DNA from 2 places in the Petroclostridium xylanilyticum genome. Region 2 is predicted to be linked to the other one. Evidence: riboswitches for the same ligand, from Rfam matches in the RefSeq annotation. Region 2 holds a riboswitch; the other holds the start of a gene.
What was found. Region 2 has a riboswitch for cyclic di-GMP ahead of CIB29_RS00670 (response regulator transcription factor). Riboswitches for the same ligand answer to the same signal wherever they lie in the genome.
Positions count from the first base shown of each region.

Region 1 (5,379 bases), on a different contig from region 2:
GTAGAAGAAACGATTATGGCAAATTCGTCACCACCGTACCGGGCAAGCAAACAGTTTTCAGGGGCTGCTTCTTTTAGCCGTCTCGCAGCCTCTTCGATAACTCTGTCACCTGTCTGATGACCCAATGTATCATTTATTTCTTTAAAATTGTCAACGTCGATAAAAAGCAGGGCAAACCTGCTTTTTGTCCTGTATGAAGCTTGGATAAGCCTGTCCAGCTGCTCCATAAAATATTTCTTATTGTATAAGCCTGTTAAAAAATCCCTAATGACAAGATTTTTCATCTTTTCAAATATTTTTACCGTCTTGTTTTTTAGCTTTTCTTCGCGTTCTATATCCTTTACAGTGGCAAAGATTAAGCCTTTTTCTACAAACAATTCTACTTCTGCCAAAAATTTTCTTCCGCACTTCCTCTGATGCACCCAACGAAAACGGTAGTAACCCGATTCTTTGGCCTGATTAATCATTTCCCTGCCTTTGACGACCGAGCTTGTCCCATCAGGCTGACTGGCGGGCGACAAAGAGTATGGCGTCAAGCCCAGCAGTTCCTCTTTTTTCTCATAGCCGAAGACTTTTACTGCTTTCTGGTTGCAAAGGATAATCCTTTCCCCTTCTATAACATAAAAAGGGAGGGGAAAATATTCTATTACCTCACTGGCAGTTATATCCGCAATCTTGTCGTCTTTGCTTTGCACTTATCCATTCCCCCTTCCCATTTTTTAGAGATTTTTAAGCAGCAGAACCGGAGGTTCTACTGCTTTGACATCACACCTTGAACCTGTTTACAGTATTCATTAAGCCTTCAGCAATGGAAGCCAGGTTTTGAGCTGTAGAAGCCACTTCTTCCGAAGAAGCCGTCAATTCTTCCGAGGAAGCCGCAACCTCTTCTGTGGCAGCGGAATTTTCTTCTGTGACGGCACTGACCTGTTCCACCCTGGTCATAACCTGATCCTTGGATTTGACTATTTCATCCATGGCGCTGTAGGTTTTCTTCATGAGCGGGGCAATATTTTCAACGGAAAGGATGATGTCGCCAAAAGATTGCACCGTCTGCTCTACGGACTGGGCCTGGCTTTTGATGAAGCCCTCCACATCTTCCGAGGTTTTGATGACCTCATCGGTATCTTTATTGATGGATGCCACCAGGTTGGTAATTTCGCTGGCTGATTTTCGCGATTCTTCTGCCAGCTTTCTCACTTCTTCTGCAACCACAGCAAAGCCTCTGCCGTGTTCACCAGCCCTCGCCGCTTCAATGGCTGCGTTCAGGGCGAGAAGGTTCGTCTGTTCCGCTATCCCGGTAATGATCTCCGTTATCCCGCTGATTTGCTTGACGGAGCCCGTCAGATTTTTCACCTTGCTTACAACCACCTCAAAGGAGTTCCTGATTTCATTGATGGATTTAATGAGCTTGTCCATTTCCTCCTTGCCTTTGTTTGCCCTTTCGGCTGTGGTATCCGTCTCATCCTTCACATTTTGCAGTTCTTTGTAGACATTCTCGATATTCCTTGTCAACTCCGACAAGGAAGCAACAATCTCTTGAATGTCCTGGACCTGGGAAGTTGCCCCTTGTGCCACCTGCTGCATGGTGCTGACCAGTTCCTGGGTAGCAGAGGTCATCTCTTCAGAAACAGCCGCCAAGCTTTGGGAATGCCCGGTGACATTCTCGGAATTTTCCCTTACTTCCTTTAAGGCTCTTTTCAGATTATCAACAACTATAGCTAAGGAGCTGTTCATCCGGGCAAATTCGTTCTTGCCGTTTTTTTTTCCAGTCTCACAGTAAAATCATATTCAGACAATTTGGCAAGGACATCATTGATCTGCGCCATGGAACCTCTGATGAGCCTGGAGAGGATGAGTACGCAAGCAATAAATACTGCCGTGAGGACCACAAATAACAAGATAAAGATTTTCTTAGCACTTTCGTAACCGCTGTTTGCCTTATTAACTACTCCTTTAGCTGTTTCGGCATTCAAGGCCGCCAATTCATCAATGTTTTTCTGGATATCAGCCGCATATGCGCGCATTTGATTGATTTGCACCTCCGATACAGCATTGCCGGTTTTTAAAGCTTCTAACAGCTGTCCTGCATCTTTTATATAGGATTTATAGCCGCTTTCTATATTTTGCAGCAGCCTTCGCTCCTCCTCATTTAAAGCAAAACCCTTATATTCTTCTATTTTTTTATTCAAACTTTCCTGTTTGTCTGCCACTGCATGGGCAACTTCTTCATTATACTGTCCGGCATAAAGCATTTGCGTCATATTAAGCCGCATGATATATAGCTCTGTTTCTAATTGTTTCAGGGCAAGAGATACAAGCATTCTATCCTTATACAGGCTGTTCATATCGTTGCTTAATACTTTCATGTTATTCAGAGCAGTAAAAGAAATTCCCCCAACAGCAAAAACAGTAAAAATCATCAAAACAAAAATAAAAGTAGTAATTTTGACATTTTTCAGGATATTACTGCTCTTTTCGCCTTTACTATGATTTTCGCTTTTCATTTTACTTTCCTCCCTGTAGTTATATATTGTCTTTAGAGCTTATGATTTTAGGCACTCATTTCTTTCAGCTTATCTTTTTCGTCCTCTGAAAGCACAGCATATAGTTCCAAAACTCTTTTACTTTTCTCCCTCCTCGAGTTTAAACCTTAATCAAATCATCTACGCACACAAAAAGCCCCTGTGCACCAGTTGCAAAGAGGCTCCAATGCAGCCGGCTGCCATAGAATTATGCTGCTCCATAGGCCCTTGGCTTTGCGTCCCTGCCTTTCGACAAGTTTGCCTTTGATATATTTATGTACACCATGTTGTGGCTATGGCCGTATTCAATCTTATGGTAATATTATACTTTTTTTCAACGAGTTTCTTTGTTTTTCTTGATATTTCTCGTTAATTTTACATCATATGACTTTTTTATAATATCTCCCTTGCCTCAACCCCCGCCTTCAATACAAACACCACCTCCACCAGCGACTTTACCCGTATCTACTCCACCAATGCCGCAAATAAATCCTCGTTAAACTCCTTCAGCAAATCCTGGCCCCGAAGCATTTTTCCAATCTCTCGAACCCTTGAAAGGTTTTCCTTTCTCATAATCTTTACCTATGCAAAGTCTTTTTTTTGCAGTTTGGCGGTTGTCTCTTCTCGGTAATGCTATTTTTTAGCAAGCTCCTGCTCCATCTCCAAACCCGACTTGAATTTTATGAGAATCTTGTCCTTTGAAACGACCTTAATGCTTTGTATAAGCTGCCTGACAAGCTGGTTGTCAAATCCAGATAATTTGCAGTCTGCGGTGTTCAGAAACTTCTTCATATCCTCGATTCTTCGCTGGAAGCTGTCTTGCCTGGCTTGCTGCTCGGTATACTGTGTTTTTATCTCCTGAAGCTCTTTCAGCTCGGCAGAGATTTTGGCATAGTGCTCGTCAAAGTCTGTATTATCTGCTCCACATCTTGCATTTTCCTCTACGAAGCCTATCATCTCTTTTTTTAATTCCGCGATCCTTTCCTCAATTTTTGCTATGTCCATCCGTTTCGCCCGGTTGCTCATTACCAGCTGAATATTAGACTGGAGAGTGTCCACAAAATCTTCTTTGTCCTGTATGAGCGAATTGAAAGCATCCATAATGGCCCTATGTAAAACTTCTTCGTCGATGGTCGGGGACTTTTGGCAGTGTTTTTTCCCGTACTCCAGCCTGTTTAAGCACCGCCACACAATCCTTTTCTCGCTGTAGGCAGTCCAGGAAACCCGTCTGTAAGGCTTGCCGCACTCCCCGCATGTCAACAATTCGGTGAGAGCATATATTGAGCTGTATTTCCCGCTGTCGGTTTTGGCTCTTTTTTCTGCTGTCTTTTTAATGTTAGCCCGGCGTGCTTTTTCTTCCTGTATCCGGTGAAACAAGTCTTTGGAAATTATGGCCGGATGGCTGTCCTCCACATAATATTGTGGGACAATTCCATTGTTTTTAACTCTTTTCTTTGTGAGGTAGTCTACGGTGTAGCTTTTTTGCAGCAAGGCATCTCCCATATACTTCTCGTTGGAGAGCATGTTGTTGATGGTAGTAGTAGACCATTGGTTCTTTCCGGTAACGGTTTTAATGCCGTTTTCCTCTAGGTACTTTTTGATTTGGGTAATGCTTAGACCCTCTAAATACAGCCTGAAAATCAGCCTTACTATTTCTGCTTCCTCCGGCACTATCACCAATTCACCGGCCTCATTCTTTGTATAACCTAAAAACTTATTATGATTGACCATAACCTGTCCTTTTTCGAACCGGCGGACCACGCCCCACCTTGTGTTGGTGCTTAAGGATCGGCTTTCTTCCTGGGCGAGGCTTCCGAGGATGGTGATGAGAAATTCTCCGGTACTGTCCAGGGTGTTGACATTTTCTTTTTCGAAGAACACGCCGATGTTTTTTTCTTTCAGTTTCCGTATGTATTGAATGCAGTCAAGGGTGTTTCGTGCAAAACGGCTGATGGATTTTGTCAGCACCAGGTCAATCTTGCCTGCCATGCAGTCTTCAATCAATTTATTGAATCCTGTCCTGTTTTTTGTGCTGGTACCGGATATGCCATAGGCTAAGGGCACAAAATCCCTCGCCACCGAACCGTACGTACACCTCTCGACGTATACGGCTCTCCGTTAATAATTACCATATCATTTTAAAATTCAAATTAACTATGTATTGCCTTATGGCAATCCTCGCATACCACTAATGTTTTTCTATTTTTGATTTTCATTATCTGCTCCCAAAGCTTATTGCCTTCTAGTCCCTTTACACTTGAAACATGGTGAACCTCATAATTAGACTTTCCCCTGCTACCGCAAAGCTCGCAAACTCCTGCTTGCAGTCTTGCTCTAATAGTAGCATTGGTATTTACAGAATAAATGTGTCTAACAATATTATCATCACAGAACCCTTTGCAATCTTGAAGTTTTACAATTCTCTTTTCTCGTGTTTTACCTTTTTCTGTTTTATATTTTATTGCCCAACCTTTGCCGCTTTTATATTTGTCAATTACTTTACTTATTGAAGAATTATGCTTTCCTGCTAAAGTTGCAAGGCAGCTATATTCCATCAAGTATTGAAAATAATTAAGTTTATTATAATTGTTGGCTAGGTGGTAATAATTGAGTATTCCACGAATTTCAGCATTGTATCTTTCCAAGATTTCTTGGTCTGGGAGATATAGCCATCCTTTTCTGTGTATCGGGTGAAACTTTTTAGCTTTGCTCTGTCTAATGATACCTTTATCAAACATAAACTTTTCTATCTTCTCTAAAGGAACTAATAATTCTACAGTGCCATTCAGCTGACGTTTCTTGTGTCCTAATGAATTAGTTGATATTTGTTGATTACGTCTAACTGAAATGTCATATC
Region 1 is NZ_NPML01000027.1:109,466-114,844, reverse strand. It holds gene CIB29_RS16370 (sensor domain-containing protein) at 1-695, opposite strand, end outside; gene CIB29_RS19320 (methyl-accepting chemotaxis protein) at 766-1,734, opposite strand; gene CIB29_RS19315 (MCP four helix bundle domain-containing protein) at 1,731-2,504, opposite strand; cyclic di-GMP riboswitch class I at 2,708-2,795, opposite strand; gene CIB29_RS16355 (recombinase family protein) at 3,156-4,586, opposite strand; gene ltrA (group II intron reverse transcriptase/maturase) at 4,673-5,379, opposite strand, start outside.
Region 1: it holds a riboswitch for cyclic di-GMP, as region 2 does, so the genes downstream of both, CIB29_RS19315 (MCP four helix bundle domain-containing protein) here and CIB29_RS00670 (response regulator transcription factor) in region 2, are expected to answer to the same signal.

Region 2 (5,379 bases):
TTTGTTTCTCCTTTACCAACTCATAACCATGCCAAAGTGCAGTTCTGTAGTTTACCACTTCTTTTGCTGCCGGGTTATTATAATTCTCTAGGGACATTGCTTTAAATAGTTCATCATGTGTTGTAATAATATTCTCGATTTCAGAGCTGTCTTTGGCTTCATTGATAGTTACAGCATTTATAAGAATATTTTTATTTGGTATCATATCTGCAAAACCTTTGAGTTCCGCTAATGCTCTATGGGATCTTGCAAGTTGTTTTAATACTCTTTTAGTTTCAAGTTCTGCATCTGGCGGTAAAAGTTTTACTTTTTCATCAGCCATGTAAATCCCTCCTCATGCCTATATTATAGACGTAATCTTTTCCTATTCCAATATAACATGGGTAAAAAATAAAAAAAATTACCCACGTCTTTAAGACATGAGTAATTTCTTCTTATATCCTGATGACAATTCAGTCATACAACTTTTCTTTTGCCGTCAAACAACGTTACAAGCTCATCAAGAGCAGTTCTCCTGCGTGGAGACGTTGAAAGGAATATAATTTTTTATGTAAATGCAATCCGTATGGCTGTGCAAGATTTTCTTTCTTCAATTAACAAGGTGCTACACACTATTATTAACAATCTATGTCTGCGAATGTAAAATCTTTTTTACGCTATATATAGATACAATGAAAGGAATCTCTCAAGTCATTTTTCATCAAACAACTCTTTCTTTAAATCATCCAATGTCTTTCCTGATGACGGTTCAAATGAGACTTCTTTTTTCAACGTCAAATTGATGTGGCTTTGTAGTAATTTATTTTGTATTTTGTTAATAACAATGGTCAAATTTTTTTCTTCTGTTAGCGGTAAGACCACATATATTTTATCTTCCTTTGTAAATACACTATCAATTTTACGAACAGTCTGCTTAATCATAGAACTTGCCTCATCCAAATAGTTTTTTTCTCCTTGAAACAGCAAAATACACAATGGTTTACTAGCTCGATTTGCCCGATCATATTCATTTATTATAACTTCCTCTATTTTTGTTTTATCATCTTCTTTCTTACCCTTTATTTCCCCATAAAAAGTCTCCATAACTTTTTCTATTCGTTTCGCAAGAAAATCAAATTTGAATGGTTTTGCAATATAGTCTATTCCACCAGCTTCGATAGCATCTTGTACAGTTTTGTAATCGCTATGCCCAGAAATGAATATAATGGGAATATTGCAATATACTGGATGATCTCTCAGTTGCTTTGCAAAATCAATCCCACTAATCCCTGGCAATCCTATATCTAAAATGATAAGGCTGACATCATTCAGATAAAAATGTGGTCTTTGACTGATTACATTAGCAGAACTTAATTCTACAATATTTGAAAAACCACTTTCCTCTAATACTTTTTTAATTTGTAATCGAACAAGATGACAATCTTCAATGATCAGTATTTTTTCCATTCTATAACTCCCCTTCCTTTTACGTGCTTAATGATTTACCCCTTTTATTTGGAGAATTTGACTTATAGCTTAAATTTTTCTTATTGTTTCTCTTACTCAGAAGTTATCAGATTCACTCAAGCTGTATGTATTACAAAAACAAATATCTTCTCTATCAATGTTTTTTGCAACATACATTGCCTTATCGGCTTTTACTATTAATTTATCAATACTATCTCCATCCTTGGGATAGAAACTGACACCTATGCTTAAAGATATATCTATTTTTTGTCCTTCATATGTTATAGGTTTATTAACTTTCTCATTTTCATAGCCGGGAAAATCAAATTTGCTTTTCCTGTCAATTTTTCACCAAATTTAATTGATGATATCATTAATGTCCCTTTTAAAACATTTGGAAGATGAACATTTAACTTTAAATTTTGGTCTTTCAGGTATAAAAATTCTATCTTAGGCACATCTAATAGTATTTTTTTGTCGATTATCTCAGAAAGCATGGAAGCCGCCTTGCCGACACCTATATTAAATATTTCTTTGAGGATATCATATTTCAGATCATTTATTTTCATAATTTATCATTCCTTATCATATCACATACAGTTTTTGCTTTTTCTTCATTAAATGGTTTGTTTATAAATGATAATACATTATATTTTTCTATTTCCTCTCTTACATTTTTTTGAACATCTGCAGTAAGTACGATTATTTTTGCATCAGCATCATAATCTCGTATTTTCTTTATCAAATCCTTACCGTTTAAATTAGGCATTAGCAAATCTATGAACACATAATCCGGATTAATTTCCTTATAAGTTTTAAAACCTTCTTTTCCATCACTTGAGAAATAAATTTCTGCATTATTCAAAAACTGTCTTATTAAGTTGGATGTAATTTTTTGTGAAAAAATAGAGTCATCTACTATTAAAATTTTTTTCATAAGAAATCTCCTTTACTTTCAGTAGTATATAAACATAACACTATCGCATAAGGCAACTCGGCATTTACCGTAGTCCAGCGGAAACTATAGTTAAATTAAGAATTTCATAACTTTCAATGTTGTATGCATACCATAATACAATAATATATAAAAAGCCAGCAATTAATATTTGAAAACTAATTGCTGGCCGGTTGCACCACTAATTCAAAATTCCCAAGGTGCCCATATATAATGGGAATTTATCATCATTTCCAACTCCTATATAAAAATCATTATATTTTCATAAAATTTAATTGTTTAAATTATACAATTATTTTACTATTTACATCAAGTAAAATCAATACTTTTAGCACGGTAAATTCATGAACCCATTTCCTACCAAAACCTTTTTACAAGGTTTTTAAAAAATGCCATTTCAGCATTCATTTTTATAAGATGAGCCGTATTTTTAATGTGTTCCCCAGTTTACAATGAACAGGAATCTGTCTTGGATCAAATATTATCATAAAATGTTTAAAAAAGCTCCCTTTATATTTTTTATTGACCATCGATATCCCCAATCTAATTTATATCTCTAATCAATATCTTACTATAAAAGGATTTGCTTTTTTACAGGTAATTTATTCATTGGCTAAATGTTCCTTCATGAATTTGCCGTGATTACTCTTAGCTTTCTAATTACCCAATAATGACAGACTCCCTTAAACTCTGTGTTTGAAATCTCTGTTTCTATAATAACTATCCTACTACTTATTCAAACATACAACCCATAATTTCAAATTTCTCAATACTATTTTCATAAACTTTTATCGGAATTTATCACAACTTTGACCACCATAGCCTATATCCTTTTTTATCCGCGGAGAACTCATATTTCATTAATGCGGAACATTTCCGGAGTTGGCTGTACTGTTTCAACCCTTTCATTATCATCTCCGAAAAATAATGTCATCTGTTTCAGAAGTTCATAAAACTCAGGATTTACTCTCATAAACTCAGAACTTGGACTCCCATAGTCATGCTATAACCTGTTATGCCGAGCTTTCACGCAGCACATTCCAAATCGGTTTTTGCAGTGATCGATTAAATATTTGTTTACATATTCCAGAGGGAAACGATGCTCCATGCCTTTGTATACCACATTAAAATATTCTACTGTAGGTTGGATTTCCCCCATTTGCTTATCAACTACCGTGTATGTAAATACCTCTATCTGTTCATATCCCAATTCAACTTTAATATCATCTATTCTCCTGTAATGATAAGGATCACCCTCTCTTGCATCTATTGCTGATACTGCCTCTTCCGGAATATTATAAACCACACCTAAGACATAATCCTCAGGCGATTCTATTATATCTAAGACGCCTCCTTCCCATTTGTTGGAAAACCTTGTGAAAGCCAGCCGATAGCCATTGAGTATGCCAACTCCGCAAATATCAAATTTGCCTTCACATCCTGCATTCCTCATAGTTTCCTTGAATGACTCAACATTTGTACAACTTCCATAAGCAAAATACTTTTTACTTATATCAATTCTCCTCTCTCTTCCATGAACTTTCTCCAGTCTCCATCCGGCACCAGGATTCCATTATCTTGCGCATATCTCTCATCAGTGTAGATATATACCCAACAGACCATCTCTTCCCCGTCCTCTGTCAATATGTTCTTTATATCTCTCACGTATAGATTATTGCTTCTCCCTTCAACATAGCCCTCCAACCTGTCCAGAGATTTCAAAAGATTCTCATCAACAGGTTCTATGACTTCACCTTTTACTATTTTATTTCCTGCTAACAAAGCTGGATAACCTTCAGGCAGATGGTAAAGCAGTCCATGTGTTTTCCCTCCTTTCCTTTTCTACGTAGAGAATGCGCACTGCCAAAGAAAAAGCCCTTTTCTCTTTGGTAGCTTCTCTCTCGTGTTCCTTCAAGGATATTATAGCGCCATATTATCAACACTGTTTTTAATTTTATTCTGGGACAAAAAGGCAAATGCATTGGATTTGGGTTTTTTATCTTTGTTTTTTTAACATCTTTTTCTGTATATCCCCTAAATAGTCTTTCAACCATATCCCTGTTATTATCGATATTTTATACTTTTATCTTTTAAAAACTTTTCAACAACTTGACATATAGTATCTGCCATAAATATCCCACCTATTAATGATAGTTAATATTGTCGAACATATACTCCCATAATACCATATAATGCCTGGTAACTCTATATCTATTTCTATAAATCAGAGATTTCGTACCAAAATTCCAGTGGAAATTTTATTTTTACTTAAATTGTTATTTTTTATATTTACTTTAAAATAATGAGAATAAAAACCGATCAATTTTTTCAGTTAGAGCATCCTTTTTACTGTCATGAGCTTTCGTATAATTAGCTCCCGAGGTTTCAGTTTCTTTTGCATGGCTTTCAGGCTTCCTCATCTGCAAAACACCTGCCAACCATGTCAATTTTGTATAGTCAGATACCATCCAATAACCCCTATAAAGAAAACAAAATTCGCCCTGACGGGCAACTTTAAAACCACAAATCGGATGGAGGCTAAACTTCATCCGATTTTATTATCATATCTCCCTCACAATGTGGACATAGGACAATTGGACTTCCGTTTTCAGCAAATTCCTCAGGTATATAGCTTTCATACGCTACAAAATCAGGTACATATTCTTCATATCCACACGCCCTGCATTTGAACATGATTAATTCATCTGGCTCATTTCCGCCAAACGGAATTTCATCAAATTCTTCATAGACTATCTCTTCATTTTGATTTGCTTTACTCATAATAATCCCATCCTATTCATGTTCTTACAAAATCATAGATGTATCCATATTTGTAATGCCATATTTCCCACAAATCCATAGTTTCTCTACTTTTTTTACATTTCAATGGATCCTTTGAAAAATTGTTTATCATCAATGCTCTCCATGTTAATGCTCTGTCTTTTGTGTCCCACCAGTCTTTTAATGTGTATTGTTTG
Region 2 is NZ_NPML01000002.1:103,772-109,150, reverse strand. It holds gene CIB29_RS00690 (Fic/DOC family N-terminal domain-containing protein) at 1-322, opposite strand, end outside; gene CIB29_RS00685 (response regulator) at 691-1,446, opposite strand; gene CIB29_RS19130 (hypothetical protein) at 1,543-1,692, opposite strand; gene CIB29_RS00675 (chemotaxis protein CheC) at 1,728-2,015, opposite strand; gene CIB29_RS00670 (response regulator transcription factor) at 2,012-2,383, opposite strand; cyclic di-GMP riboswitch class II at 2,560-2,645, opposite strand; gene CIB29_RS19380 (hypothetical protein) at 3,252-3,374, opposite strand; gene CIB29_RS00665 (gamma-glutamylcyclotransferase family protein) at 3,405-3,914, opposite strand; gene CIB29_RS00660 (gamma-glutamylcyclotransferase family protein) at 3,911-4,183, opposite strand; gene CIB29_RS00655 (hypothetical protein) at 4,177-4,455, opposite strand; gene CIB29_RS18465 (hypothetical protein) at 4,696-4,869, opposite strand; gene CIB29_RS00650 (hypothetical protein) at 4,940-5,182, opposite strand; gene CIB29_RS00645 (hypothetical protein) at 5,199-5,379, opposite strand, start outside.